Regions from separate parts of the Xanthomonas sp. NCPPB 1132 genome, predicted to be linked through region 2. Evidence: predicted binding sites of a transcription regulator. Region 2 holds the regulator's gene; the other holds the start of a gene.

Region 1 (7,243 bases), 1.6 Mb from region 2:
AGATCCCGGTACGCGACGCCACCTGGGACACGATCCTGGCGCACTGCCAGTTCGACTACATGCGCCAGCACGCCGCGCGCTACGTGCCGCAGGGCGCCGGGCTGTGGCGCGAAGGCGGCAAGGCTTTCTTCAACCAGGGGCGCAGTGGCCGCTGGCGCACGCTGTTGCCGGCGAGCGTTGCCGCGGACTATGACGCGCGCGCGCAGGCCGAGCTGGGCGGCGCGGCCGCGCAGTGGCTGGCCCACGGTACAAGGCAGACGCCATGAGCCTGCGCATCATCGGCGCCGGCCTCGGCCGCACCGGCACCCTGTCGCTGAAGATGGCGCTGGAGCATCTGGGCCTGGGCCGTTGCTACCACGCCATGGAACTGGCCGCGAACCTGCGCCAGGCCTTGCCGCTGTGGCATACGGCGCTCGACGGACAGGCGGACTGGGAGACGCTGTTCGCCGGCTATACCGCCACCGTCGATTATCCCGGCTGCTGTTTCTGGCGCGAACTGGTCGCACGCTATCCGCAGGCCAAGGTGATCCTGACCGTGCGCGATGCCGATGCCTGGTTCGATTCGGTACGCAACACCATCTTCGCCAGCGACGGCCGCGTGCCGGCGCTGTTCGGTCCCGACGGCCAGCGCCTGAGCCAGTTCCTGCGCCGCGAGTTCGCCACGCGCATCGACGATCGCGGCTTCATGACCGACTATTTCCAGCGCTGGAACCAGGCGGTCATCGCCGGCGTGCCGGCGCACCGCCTGCTGGTGCTCGACACCGACGCGCAGACGGGCTGGGAACCGCTGTGCGCCTTCCTGGGCGTGCCGGTGCCCACGCAGCCGTATCCCCGCGTGCATGCGCGCAGCGGCGGCACGCCAGCGCGTCCGCTGCCCAGCGACCCGGCACAACGCGAACAGCGCCTGCGCGACTACCTGGACCGGCTCGCCGTGGAGGCGTTCGCGCCGCCCGCCGACGGCTGAGCGCGCGTCCGGCTACAGCGAAAAACTGCGCTTGATGGTGAACGACCAGGCGCCATCGATCGGATTGGAGACATGCACCCGGCCATCCGCATCGGCCACGCCGGTGGTATAGCGGCGATAGACGCCGGCGCTGTTCCAGGCCCGTGCGTAGCCCAGGCCGAATTCGGTGCCGCGCCAGGTGCGGCTCACACCGAGACGCGCATCGGTCCAGCCGTAGTCGGCGAAGTTGCGCACGTGCTGGTGGCCCGCATGCACGCTGGCCTGCCAGTCCGATGCCAGCGGCAGCGTGGCGTCCACTGCCAGATAGCCGGAGCCGCGCGAGTGCCGGCCCTGGCCGACACCCAGCGTGGCGCTGTTGTAGCCGAAGTAGTCGCGCGTCCAGGTGCTGGCGTAGGACAGCTCCAACGTGCGCCAATGCCCGGCGACGATGGCCTCACCGTAGTCGTAGCGCGTGCCGCTGGCGCTCATGCGTGCGCCGGGATAGGCATAGTGGTAGACGCCGGCACGCCAGCCCCAGTCGCCGCGGCTGGCCGCGTAGCCGGCGTACACGTCCCACTCCACGTGCCCGCCTTCGATGAAGTACGGACTCACCCCGGACGCCCAGGTGCCGGCATACCAGCCGCTGTCCGCGGCCACGTCCAGCCCGCCCTGCAGCACCGGCCGGCCCCAGCTCTGCTCGAATCCGCGCGAGACGTAGTTCGAGGTCGCGGCCAGGTTGGCGCTGGCGTTACCAGCCCAGGTCGGTGCGGCGACGCCCAGCGCCAGCAGCAGCACCATCGTGCGCACGGCCCTCACGAGACCCGCTCCAGCCGCGTGCGGACCGGTGCGGCCAGGCGGCTCGATGCAGGCGCGGCGAGCTTGAACAGGGCCACCGCGCGCTGCAGTTCCCCGGCCTGATCCTCCATCGCCCGCGCCGCCGCGGTGGCTTCCTCGACCAGCGCGGCGTTCTGCTGGGTCACCTCGTCCATCTGCACGATGGTCTTGCCCACCTGTTCGATGCCGGCGCTCTGTTCCTGCGAGGCGGCGGCGATCTCGCTCATGATGTCGGTGACCTGGCGCACGCTGGCCACCACCTCGCGCATGGTGTCGCCGGCGCCGTTGACCAGCGCGGTGCCATCGTCGATCTTGCCGACCGAGGCGTCGATCAGGCCCTTGATCTCGTGTGCCGCGGTTGCCGAGCGCTGTGCCAGCGCGCGCACTTCGCTCGCTACCACCGCGAAACCGCGGCCCTGCTCGCCGGCACGCGCCGCCTCCACCGCGGCATTGAGCGCCAGGATATTGGTCTGAAAGGCGATGCCGTCGATGACGCCGATGATCTCGGCCATCTTCTTCGACGCTTCGGCGATGCCGGTCATGGTCTCCACCACCTGCTCAACCACGGCACCGCCGCGCGAGGCCACGCCGGCCGTGTCCTGCGCCAGCCGGTTGGCCTGGTGCGCATGTGCGGCGTTCTGCTTCACCGTGGAGGTCAGTTCCTCCATCGAGGCCGCGGTTTCTTCCAGATTGGCCGCCTGCTGCTCGGTGCGGCGCGACAGGTCGTCGTTGCCGGCGGCGATCTCGCTGGCGGCGGTGTTGATCGCGGTGGTGGCGTGCTGGATGCGGCCGACGATGCTGGTCAATTGCTCCACGGTGGCATTGGCGTCGTCGCGCATCTGCGCGAACACACCATGGAACTGGCCATGCATGCGCGCGGTGAGGTCGCCCTGGGCAACGGCACGCAGCAGCGCCGACAAGGCCGAGAGGTTGCCTTCGGTCAGTTCCATCAGGCGGTTCAGCCCGACCACCATGCCGCGGAAGTCGTACTGGAAGCGCTCGGCATCGCCGCGCCGGGAGAAATCGCCGGAGGCCGCGGCCTGCGCCAGTTCGGTGATGGCCTGATTGATCGCCTGCAGGCTGCGCTTGGTGGTGCGCATCGCCTCGGTGATCGCCGCCTTCTCGCCGGGCAGCGCTTCCATGTCCACCTGCATGTTGCCGATCGCGTACTGCGACATCACCTCGACCAGGCGCCGCTGCACGTCCACGTGCGCGGCGACCAGCGCGTTGGTGCCATGGACCATGCGCCCGTACTCGCCGGGGAAGCGCGCGGCGTCCATCCGGTAGCTCATCTCGCCCGCGTCATGGCGCTGTGCCATCTCCGCCTGCGCCTGCATCACCGCCTGCAGCTGCGTCTGCATGCTGCCCATCGCGTCCAGCAACTGGCCCAGTTCGTCGTCGCGGCGATGCCGGACCTGGCTGTCCAGGCGTCCGGCGGCGACCGCCGAGGACACCCGCACCGCCTCGGCCAGCGGATCCAGCACCTGCCGGCGCAGCAGCAGGTACAGCGCGCCGCTCAGCAACAGCGCCGAGAGCAGGCCGACCGCGGCGATGGTCCACAGCAGCGCACGCGCCTTGGCCATCACCAGCGCGTACGGCACCGAGATGCCCAGCGCGAACGCCTGCGGCGCATCGCCGATCTTCAGCGGCACGAACACGTTCAACGCATCCTCGCCGTCGGCGCGGCGATGGTCGAACACCACCTGCCCCTTGGCCACGCGCGCCAGCATGTCCCTGGACCAGGCGTCGTTGCGGGTCTTGCCGACCTGCTGCGGATCGCGGCTGGCCATCACCATGCCGAACGGCGACAGCAGGCTGGCATGGCCCTCGCCCATCGGCCGCAGCGCGGCGATGCGCTGCTGCTGGGTATCGAGAGTGAAGTCGACGGTGACCACGCCCAGGAAGCGGCCGTTCTCCAGGATCGGCGTGGCCAGCGTGGTCATCAGCGTGTCCTTGCCGGCCACCGGGTAGTAGTAGGGCTCGATCCCCACCGGCTTGTGCGTGTTGCGCGCCAGCAGGTACCAGTCGCCGTCGCCCGGCTTTTCGTAGTCGCGCAGCGCCTCGCGCACCAGCTGGCCGTTCTGCCGCGACCACCAGGTCATGTAGCGGCCGGTGGCGTCGTGGCCCTCGGCACCGACGAAGCCCTTGTCGTTGCCGTCGAACGCGTCCGGCTCCCACATGGTGCTGATGCCCAGCCACTGCGGATGCGCATCGAGCTGGCTGCGCAGCACCGCGGTGGCGGTGGCACGCGACAGGCCGCCGGCGCCATGCTGCACGCGGAAGCTGTTGGCCAGCGCCTCGCTGGCGTCGAAGGCCACGCCGATCTCGCGCGACACGCGTTGCGCCTCCAGTTGCGCCAGGTTCTCGATGCTGGTGCGCGAGGTCGACAGCAACGCATCGCTGCTGCGCCAGTAGATGATGATCGCGGTCAGGCCGAAGCAGGCCAGCGCGAGCAGGCCGGTGCCCAGCATCAGACGTTTGGCGACGCTGCCGCGACGGCGATGCGGCGACGGGGTGGACATGACGACTTCCTTGGTAGGGGAGGGAATACGGTCGCGGGGAACGCGTCATGCGGCAGGCCGCTGCGGCACGGCGCGAGCGCGCCGCGTCCGTTGCCGATGACCTGCCCGAGACGCATTCCCCATCGGGCCGCGATGCGCCGCCGGACCTTGCGTCCTGGCGCTGCTGCGTGGCGACCCACCCCTGGCTATCGTCCCGCCATCGGCAAACTTGATGGGCATCCCGCGTGATGCCGATGAACGGACATGGGTTCGCGGTGAAAACGCGCGGCAGCGTGCAGTTTCCTGCCGCATTTGTGCGCCAGTGAACAACTGCGTGCACGGATGCAGCAAAGCGTGCCGGCAGCGGCGGCTTGCAGAAACGCGGGAAAACCGATGTGCAGATGCGCGACCAACTCCGGTGCGATCACGCCCATGCTCGGTGACATGGGCGCATGCATCGCCATCGCACGCAACGCGCTACGTGCTCGGCCAGGTCACCGCACGCAGACCGCGTACGGGCAGCGCTTACGGCCGCCAGTTGGCGTTGTGCTCCCAGAACGCCACGCTGCGCCGGTAGGCGTCGCGATCCAGCGGCACGCCGGAGCCGCCCTCCTCCACGCCCAGCGCATTGCGCAGCATGGTGATCGGCGCCATCGGGATCTCCTGCGGCTCGGCGGTGTACAGGCAACCGACCACGCCCCAGTCGGCCTCGATCGGCGCCCCCTCTTGGGCGAGCTGTTCGCGGCTGTAGAGGATCGGCAGCAGGTAGGCGGCCACCGGCGGCTCGACGCCTTCGAACCAGCGCACCAGCACCGGGAGTTCCTCGCGGCTGCGCGCCTCATAGCCGGAACGCAGCAGGCGCCGGTTGGCATCGGTGATCGGCACCGTCAGGCAGCGCGTCGAGGTCCAGTTGCGGTGCACGTGCAATTTGCAGAACGGCGCATAGCCGTCGAGCACCTGCAGCGGCGCGTTGGCGTTTAGATGCTGCTCGAACTGCTCCGGCGTGCAGTCCTGGATCGCATTGCGACGTCCGTCGCGCGGGAACAGGCGGGTGCGGGCGAACGGCGTGAGGACGATGGACATGGCATGCATGGCGAATGAGGGCGGACAAGCGTAGCGCGCCCCAGGCGCTGCGCACACCGCGGCCGGCGCACCCGCGTGGTCGCACGCCCATGTAGGAGCGGCTTCAGCCGCGATGGGCGTTATCGATAGCGCCTGTCGCGGCTGAAGCCGCTCCTACGGATACTGCAGCATGCCTGCGACTACGGATGCGCCAACGCGTAGTCGATCGCCGCGCGCACCGCCGCCACCTGCGCGGCGTTGCACTGCTCCGGCGTGGCGCTGGCGCTGTCCGGGTAGACCTCGGTGGTGGTGGTGTAGCGCGCATCGGTGATGCCCGCACACAGGCCCAGCCGTTTCACCGGATAGTTGATGACGCCCGGCGCCGCCAGCGGTGTGCCGATCAGTTCGCCGGCGGCGTCGGCCGGCGCGATATGGGTCACCTGCGCCACCGCGGCCAGCACCGCCTGCTGGAACGCCGGCTGTGGGTTCTCGCTGTCGCCGACCAGGTAGAAGCCATCGGGGATGCCGCCCGGCGCATAGTCGACACCATCGCGCGCAGCTAGCGCCGGACGGAACTCGGACTCGTCGCTATCGGTGGTCTCATGCAGATCGATATGCATGCGAACGTGCTCGCGCAACGGCGCGACCAGACGCAGCAGCGCCGCCGATTCCTGCGCTGGGCTGTCGGCCCGGAACGAACGGTTGGGATCGATCGCATCGGCGTTCCAGCGGTGGATGCGCTCGTACGCCCAGGGGCTCACGCACGGCGCCAGCAGCACATTGGCGCGGCCGGTGTAGTCCTCAGCATGGTGCTGCGCGAACTGCAGCGCACCGTGCACGCCGCTGGTCTCGTAGCCGTGCACGCCACCGGTGACCAGCATGCACGGCAGCGCCTCGTTCCAATCGCGGCTGCGCAGCGCCAGCAACGGATAGCGCTCCTGCGCGTACGCCAGTTCGCCGTACTCGACCAGTTCCCACGGCCCACGCAAGCGCTCGATGGCCGTCACCACCTCGTCCTGATAGCTGCGACGGCGCGGTTGCCCGGCCAGCCACGCCGCTTTCTCGGCGGCGCCCCAGGGCACGCCGGGGGTTCCGATCGGATAGAAGGCTGCGCTGGTCATGATGCGGCTCCGCGTCGACAGGTGAGGGCGGCGACTGTAGCAAAGCGCAGGGGCCGCGATGCGCTATGTGCCACGAACACCGCGCTAGCGGTACCTCGTCGCGGAAGCGGATGCCGATCCCGCTTTCGCGCGCTGTCGCCATGAATACGTATGTAGCGTGCGCATGTTGCGCCGCGATGCGCGCTTAGCATCCTCGCGCCGCACGCCAGCCCCGCGGCGAGGTCATGCCCCTGTCCTGCAGGCGCCCCGCCTGCGCCCACGCAACGAGGAGATCGAACGATGCGCGTCCCATCCGCTGCAAATCGTCTGCTGCGCCTGCACCGCTGGCGCAGCCTGCTGGTCGGCCTGCTGCTGCTCCTGGCCACCGCCAGCGCCCAGGCCGACGTCATCCTGCACGCGTTCAACTGGCCCTACGCCACTGTGGAAGCGCGTGCCGCGCAGATCGCCGCCGCCGGCTACCGCAAGGTGCTGGTGGCGCCGGCCTACCGCTCGCAGGGCGACGCCTGTTGGGCGCGCTACCAGCCGCAGGACATGCGCCTGATCGACAACCCGCTCGGCGACACCGACGCCTTCGCCAGCATGGTGCAGGCGCTGAAGGCCGTGGGCGTGGAGACCTATGCCGACGTGGTGCTCAACCACATGGCCAACGAAGCGGCCACGCGCTCGGACCTGAACTAGCCGGGCAGCGCGGTGCTGGGCCAGTACGCCGCCAATCCGCAGCGCTATGCCGCGCTGCGGTTGTTCGGCGACCTCTCGCAGAATTTCCTCAGCGCCAGCGATTT
Region 2 (7,243 bases):
GCGCGAGCATCCGGAGGCGATGTTCGGCCATTTCGGCGACCTGCTGCTGAACCTGCTCTGGGTGGTGCTGCCGCTGGTCGGCATCTGCCTGGCGGCCAGCTTCGCCGCGCCGGTGCTGATGGGCACCCTGCGCTTCTCCGGCCAGGCGCTGATCCCCAAGTTCGACCGGCTCAACCCGATGAACGGGCTCAGCCGCATGTACGGCGCCGAGACCATCGTCGAGCTGCTCAAGTCGATCCTGCGCATGGGCTTCGTCGGCGGCGCCGCGATGCTGTGTCTGTGGGGCAGCACCGACTTCCTGCGCGGCCTGCTGCTGCAGCCGCTGGAACAGGCCATCGGCCACGGCCTGGGCTTCACCCTGCGGCTGCTGCTGTACACCGCCGGCGCACTGGCGCTGCTGGCGGCAATCGATGCGCCCTATCAGAAATGGAATTACATCCGCAAATTGAAGATGACCCGGGAGGAAGTGCGCCGGGAAATGAAGGAAAGCGACGGCAGCCCCGAGGTCAAGGGCCGTATCCGCCAGATGCAGATGCAGATGTCGCAGCGGCGGATGATGGAAGCCGTGCCCAAGGCCGACGTGGTGGTGGTCAACCCCACCCACTACGCGGTGGCGCTGAAGTACGAGAGCGGGCGCATGCGCGCCCCCACCGTGGTCGCCAAGGGCGTGGACGAGATCGCCTTCCGCATCCGCGAGGTCGGCGAGCAGCACCGCGTGGCGGTGATCTCGGCCCCACCTTTGGCACGCGCCTTGTATAGGGAAGGCCAACTCGGCAAGGAAATTCCCGTGAGACTGTATTCCGCGGTGGCGCAGGTCCTCTCGTACGTCTACCAGCTGCGCGCCTGGCGCAGCGGGCCGATGCCGCCGTTGCCGCCGTTGGAAGTGGATGAATTCGCCCCGGGGAGCCAGCCATGAGCCAGCCTGCCGCGCAGATGAACACGCGCAAAGTGATGGACATGATCAAGCACGGGCTCGGCGCCCCGGTGATCGTGTTGCTGATGCTGGCGATGGTGGTGGTGCCGCTGGCCGCCCCGGTGCTGGACGCCCTGTTCACCTTCAACATCGCCATCTCGCTGATGGTGCTGCTGGCGGTGGTGTACGTGAAGCGGCCGCTGGAGTTCAGCATCTTCCCGATCGTGCTGCTGATGACCACGATGCTGCGCCTGGCGCTGAACGTGGCCTCCACCCGCGTGATCCTGATCAACGGCCAGGGCGGCCACGGCGCGGCCGGCAAGGTGATCGAGGCCTTCGGCGAATTCGTGATCGGCGGCAACTATGCGGTCGGCATCGTGGTGTTCGCGATCCTCACCATCATCAACTTCGTGGTCATCACCAAGGGCGCCGGACGCGTGTCGGAAGTGACCGCGCGCTTCATCCTCGACGCCATGCCCGGCAAGCAGATGGCGATCGACGCCGACCTCAACGCCGGCCTGCTGACCCGCGAGGAAGCCAAGGCCCGCCGCGAGGAAGTGCGCGAGGAAGCGGACTTCTACGGCTCGATGGACGGCGCCAGCAAGTTCATCCGCGGCGACGCCATCGCCGGCATCCTGATCCTGTTCATCAACCTGATCGGCGGCATGGCGGTCGGCGTCCTGCAGCACGGCATGCCGGTGGCGCAGGCCGCCTCCACCTACACCCTGCTGTCGATCGGCGACGGCCTGGTCGCGCAGCTGCCGGCACTGCTGGTGTCCTCGGCGGTGGCGATGCTGGTCACCCGTGCCTCGCGTTCGCAGGACATGGGCGCCTCGATGATGGGCCAGGTGTTCGGCCAGCATAAGGCGCTGGCGGTGGCCGCGGCGATCCTGGGCCTGGTCGGCCTGATCCCGGGCATGCCCAACGTCGCTTTCTTGACGCTGGCGCTGATCCTGGGCGTGCTGGCCTGGAAGATGTGGAAGCGCAGCCTGCAGCCGACCCCGGCCGCCGCCGAGGCGGCGCCGCAGGCTGCGGCCGCGGCCCAGGCCAACGCCGAACTGGGCTGGGACGAACTGCGCCCGATCGACCCGCTGGGCCTGGAAGTGGGCTACCGGCTGATCCCGCTGGTGGACAAGGCCCAGGGCGGCGAGTTGATGGCGCGGATCAAGGGCGTGCGCCGCAAGCTGACCCAGGACATCGGCTTCCTGGTGCCGCCGGTGCACATCCGCGACAACCTGGAACTGCCGGCCAACGCCTACCGCCTGCTGGTGCATGGCGTGCCGGTGGCCACCGCCGACATCCACCCGGACCGCGAACTGGCGCTGGACCCGGGCGGCGCGCTGGGCAAGATCGACGGCATTCCCGGCAAGGACCCGGCGTTCGGCCTGGATGCGATCTGGATCCAGCCGCACCTGCGCGCCCAGGCCGAGACCATGGGCTACACCGTGGTCGACCCGGCCACGGTGATCGCCACCCACCTTTCGCACCTGATCCGCGAGCACGCCCCGGAACTGCTCGGCCACGAGGAAGTGCAGCAGCTGCTGGCGACCCTGGCCAAGAGCGCGCCCAAGCTGGTCGAGGACCTCACCCCCAAGGCGCTGCCGCTGTCGGTGGTGGTGCGGGTGCTGCAGAACCTGCTGATCGAGAAGATCCCGGTGCGGCAGCTGCGCAAGATCGTCGAGGCCCTGGTCGAGCACGCCCCACAGAGTCAGGAACCCGGCGCGCTCACCGCCGCGGTGCGCAACGCCCTGGGCCGGTTCATCGTCCAGGAGATCGCCGGCATGGCCCCGGAACTGCCGGTGTTCACCCTGGCCCCGCAATTGGAACGTGTCTTGCAGGACTCTACCCAGGGCAACGGCGCGGCGCTGGAACCCGGACTGGCCGAGCGCTTGCACCAAAGTCTGGCGGACTGCGTGAGCAAGCAGGAGGCGCGCAACGAACCGGCCGTGGTGCTGGTCCCGGCGCAGGTCCGCGCCGCCCTCGCCCGCCTGGTCCGCCACAGCGTCCCCGCGCTGTCGGTCCTGTCCTACAGCGAAGTGCCGGAGGACAAGCGGCTGAAGCTGGTGGGGACGATCAGTTGAGATGACGGGAATCGGGAACAGGGAATGGGGAATCGCACCCTTGCCCCGGCAGCGGAGAGAGCAATGAACACGATCACGAAAAACCAGACACGACACCGCGGCCCGCCACGTATCGGCACCGATCACGCATCCATTCCCCATTCCCCATTCCCCATTCCCGGCTCCCACCCATGAAGATCAAACGCTTTGTCGCCCCCGACATGCGCACCGCCTTCCGGATGGTGCGCGACGAGCACGGGCCGGATGCGGTGATCCTGTCCAATCGGCGTACCGACGAGGGCATCGAGATCGTCGCCGCCAGCAACTACGACGAGGCCCTGGTGCAGCGGGCGCTGGATGCGGTGCGCCCGGACGAGGCGCCGCGCGCCGCGGCCGCGCAGGCAGCGGCCGCTCCCGCCCCGCGCGCTGCACGGAGCGACAGCGCCGCCGCCAGCCCGGCGATGGCGATGATGGCCGCGATCAGCGAGCGCCGCGGCAGTGCCGCGCCGGCCGCTCCCGCCGCACGGCCGCTGACCCAGCCGGCCGCCCTGGCCGCCTCGGCGATGCCCGCCGCGGCCGCCCCGGCTGCCGCCGCACGCCAGGCCGCCCCGGCCAAGGCCGCGGCACCGGTCACCGGCCGCGCCGACTTCAGCATCCCCGAGGACGTGTTCCGCAACGCCCCGATCAGCGTACCCATGCCCAGCCCGTTCGCCGCCGCAACCCCGGCCCCGGCCCCGGCCGCGGAGGCCATGCCGGCCTGGCGCGACGACGTCGCCGCGGTGGCGCTGACCCCGCTGGCGAGCCCGAGCACGGCTCCGGCCCCGGCCGCGCCGAGCGTGGCCAAGGCCGACGCGCCGGCCGCTGCCGGAATCCCGGCGGCCGCCACGCTGGCGGCGGTGCCGACCTTCCCCGCCCCGCAGAACGACGAACAATTGACGCAGCTGCGCGACGAACTGGCGCTGATGCGGCAGATGATCGAGCGCGAGATGAACCGCCTCACCGACGAGCGCCTGCGCGGCTCGCCGGTGCGCGCCCAGGCGCTGGAGCTGATGGACGACTACGGCTTCGACAGCGGCATCACCCGCGACGTGGTCATGCAGATCCCCGCCGACCTGGAGCTGCACCGCGGCCGCGGGCTGATGCTGGGCCTGCTCTCCAAGCGCCTGCCGATCGCCGCGCTGGACCCGCTCGAGGAAGGCGGCGTGATCGCCCTGATCGGCCCGACCGGCGCCGGCAAGACCACCACCATCGCCAAGCTGGCCTCGCGCTTCCTGGAGCGCCATGCCGCCCGCGACGTGGCCCTGGTCACCACCGACACCATCCGCGTCGGCGGCCGCGAACAGTTGCACAGCTACGGCCGCCAGCTCGGCATCGCCGTACACGAGGCCGACAGCGACGCCGCGCTGCAGCAGCTGCTGGAGCGGCTGGCCGACTACAAGCTGGTGCTGATCGACACCGCCGGCATGGGCCAGCGCGACCGCGCCCTGGCTGCCCAGCTGCACTGGCTGCGCGCCTCGCGGGTGGTCCGATCCTTACTGGTACTCCCCGCCAACGCCCATTTCTCCGACCTGGACGAGGTGGTGCGCCGGTTCGCCGGCGCCGACCCACAGGGGGTCATCATGACCAAGTTGGACGAGACCGGGCGGTTCGGCAGTGCCTTGTCGGTGGTCGTGGACCACCGCCTCCCCATCACCTGGGTGACCGATGGACAGCGTGTGCCGGACGACCTGCACCGCGCCAACGCCGCCAGCCTGGTATTGCGCCTTGAAGATTTGCGGCGCGCTGCCGATAAGCCCTGTACTCCGGAGCAGACCCATGCCGTCGCGTGACTACGTCAATCTGACCAATGCCTTCCCCCTGTCGGCGACGCGCAGCGAACCGCTGGGTCCGGTGCGCACCATCGCCGTGACCGGCGGCAAGGGCGGCGTGGGCAAGACCAACATCTCGGTGAACCTGTCCATGGCGCTGGCCGACATGGGCAAGCGCACCCTGCTGCTGGACGCCGACCTGGGCCTGGCCAATGTCGACGTGCTGCTGGGGCTGACCCCCAAGTTCACCGTGGCCGACCTGGTGGCCGGGCGCTGCACCCTGGAAGAGGTGCTGATCGACATGCCCAACGGGCTGATGGTGGTGCCCGCCGCCTCCGGCCGCCGCTACATGGCCGAGCTGCCGCCGGCCCAGCACGTGGGCCTGGTCAACGTGTTCTCGGAACTGCAGCGCGAGCTGGACGTAATGATCGTCGACACCGCCGCCGGCATCACCGACAGCGTGCTGACCTTCTGCCAGGCCGCGCAGGACGCGGTGGTGGTGGTCTGCGACGAGCCGGCCTCGATCACCGACGCCTACGCCCTGATCAAGGTCCTCTCGCGCGAGCGCGGGGTGGACCGGGTGCAGATCGTCGCCAACATGGTCCGCGACCTCAACGAAGGCCGCCTGCTGTACGACAAGCTCAGCCGGGTCTGCGAGAAGTTCCTCGGCGATGTGTCGCTGAACTACCTGGGCTGCGTGCCGCAGGACGACTGGCTGCGCCTGTCGGTGCAGCGCCAGCAGCCGGTGGTCAAGGCCTACCCGTCCAGCCCGTCGGCGCAGGCGATCTCCGAGATCGCCCGGCGCACCGCGCGCTGGCAGGCGCCGACCGCCCCGCGCGGCAACGTCGAGTTCTTCGTCGAACGCATCATCCAGCGCGGGGTGGCCGCATGAACGCCGCCGCCCACTACCGCGCCGTCCAGCGCAACAGCGCCAACGACTACATCACCCAGCACTCGGACCTGGTCCGGCGCATCGCCCACCACCTGGCGGCGCGGCTGCCGGCCAGCGTCGAGATCGACGATCTGATCCAGGCCGGCATGATCGGCCTGATCGAGGCCTCGCGCAGCTACGACGCCGAACAGGGCGCCTCGTTCGAGACCTACGCCTCGATCCGCATCCGCGGCGCGATGATCGACGAGATCCGCCGTGGCGACTGGGTGCCGCGCTCGGTGCACCGCCGCGCCCGCGACGCCGCCTCGGCGATCCGCAAGATCGAACAGAGCACCGGCCGCGCCGCCGCCGCCAACGAAGTGGCCGCGGCGATGGACATGCCGCTTCCCGAATACCTGCGTTTGATGGAAGATGCCGCCCGCGGCCAGGTGCTGAGCCTGGAGTCGCGCATCGAGGACCATGGCGAGCTGGATACCATCGCCAAGGGCGGACCCAATCCGCAGCAGATGCTCGAGCGCAGCGAATTCGGCCGCGAGCTGGGCAAGGCGATCGCGCAGTTGCCCGAACGCGAGCAGTTGGTGCTGTCGCTGTACTACGAGCAGGAATTGAACCTCAAGGAAATCGGCGCGGTGCTCGGGGTCAGCGAGTCGCGCGTGTGTCAGATCCATGGCCAGGCCACGGTACGGTTGCGCGGACGCCTGAAGGCGTTCGAGGTCGCCGATGCCGGTCTGGAAGACGAAGAATAGGAACCCTCAGGAGTCAGTGGTGAACAAGAACATGCGGATTTTGATCGTGGACGATTTCTCGACGATGCGACGCATCGTCAAGAATCTGCTCGGCGATCTGGGCTTCACCAATACCGCCGAGGCCGAAGACGGCAACAGCGCCCTGGCCGCGCTGCGCTCGGCGCCGTTCGAGTTCGTGGTCACCGACTGGAACATGCCGGGCATGACCGGCATCGATCTGCTGCGCAACATCCGCGCCGACGACAAGCTCAAGCACCTGCCGGTGCTGATGGTCACCGCCGAGGCCAAGCGCGAGCAGATCATCGAGGCCGCGCAGTGCGGCGTGAACGGCTACATCATCAAGCCGTTCACCGCGCAGACGCTGCAGGAGAAGCTGGGCAAGATCTTCGAACGCCTGGGAGCGACCGCCTAAATGGAAGCCACCGCCGAACGTACCGCCCTGATCGAACGCCTGCAAGGCGCGCTGGACGCGCTGGAAAACGGCGACGAGGCCGGCTGGCGCAGGGAGATCGACACCCTCGCCGCCTGGCGCACGCGGCCGATGATGCAGGGCCTGAGCCGGCTCGCGCGCGATCTTGGGCAGGCGCTCGGCGAACTGCCGGTGGTGCCCAGCGAGGCCGGCGAGCTGGACGACGCCTGCTCGCGCCTGGACCACGTGGTGGAGATGACCGAACAGGCCAGCCACCGCACCCTGGACCTGGCCGAGGAATGCCGTGCGCTGGCCGACCAGCTCGCCGCCGGCGGCCTCAGCGGCGACCAGGGCGAGATCCTCGACAAGATCCGCCACAACCTCACCGAAATGGCCCTGGCGCAGAGCTTCCAGG

What was found. The regulator FliA, encoded in region 2, starts transcription of late flagellar genes. The targets are predictions, from matches to a motif close to TAAAGTTTNNCNNNCNNNGGCCGATAA.
Region 1: the regulator FliA is predicted to act here: its motif matches at 4,485-4,511, upstream of AC1G9L_RS04130 (methyl-accepting chemotaxis protein).

Annotation. Positions count from the first base shown of each region.
Region 1 covers NZ_CM152819.1:945,454-952,696, reverse strand. The annotation lists gene AC1G9L_RS04145 (sulfotransferase domain-containing protein) at 1-266, shown strand, start outside; gene AC1G9L_RS04140 (sulfotransferase) at 263-964, shown strand; gene AC1G9L_RS04135 (TorF family putative porin) at 977-1,759, opposite strand; gene AC1G9L_RS04130 (methyl-accepting chemotaxis protein) at 1,756-4,299, opposite strand; gene AC1G9L_RS04125 (DUF3228 family protein) at 4,804-5,361, opposite strand; gene AC1G9L_RS04120 (succinylglutamate desuccinylase/aspartoacylase domain-containing protein) at 5,541-6,461, opposite strand; partial or broken gene AC1G9L_RS04115 (alpha-amylase family protein) at 6,795-7,243, shown strand, end outside.
Region 2 covers NZ_CM152819.1:2,508,811-2,516,053, reverse strand. The annotation lists gene flhB (flagellar biosynthesis protein FlhB) at 1-916, shown strand, start outside; gene flhA (flagellar biosynthesis protein FlhA) at 934-2,994, shown strand; gene flhF (flagellar biosynthesis GTPase FlhF) at 3,165-4,802, shown strand; gene AC1G9L_RS10610 (MinD/ParA family ATP-binding protein) at 4,789-5,673, shown strand; gene AC1G9L_RS10605 (RNA polymerase sigma factor FliA) at 5,670-6,419, shown strand; gene cheY (chemotaxis response regulator CheY) at 6,439-6,831, shown strand; gene AC1G9L_RS10595 (protein phosphatase CheZ) at 6,832-7,243, shown strand, end outside.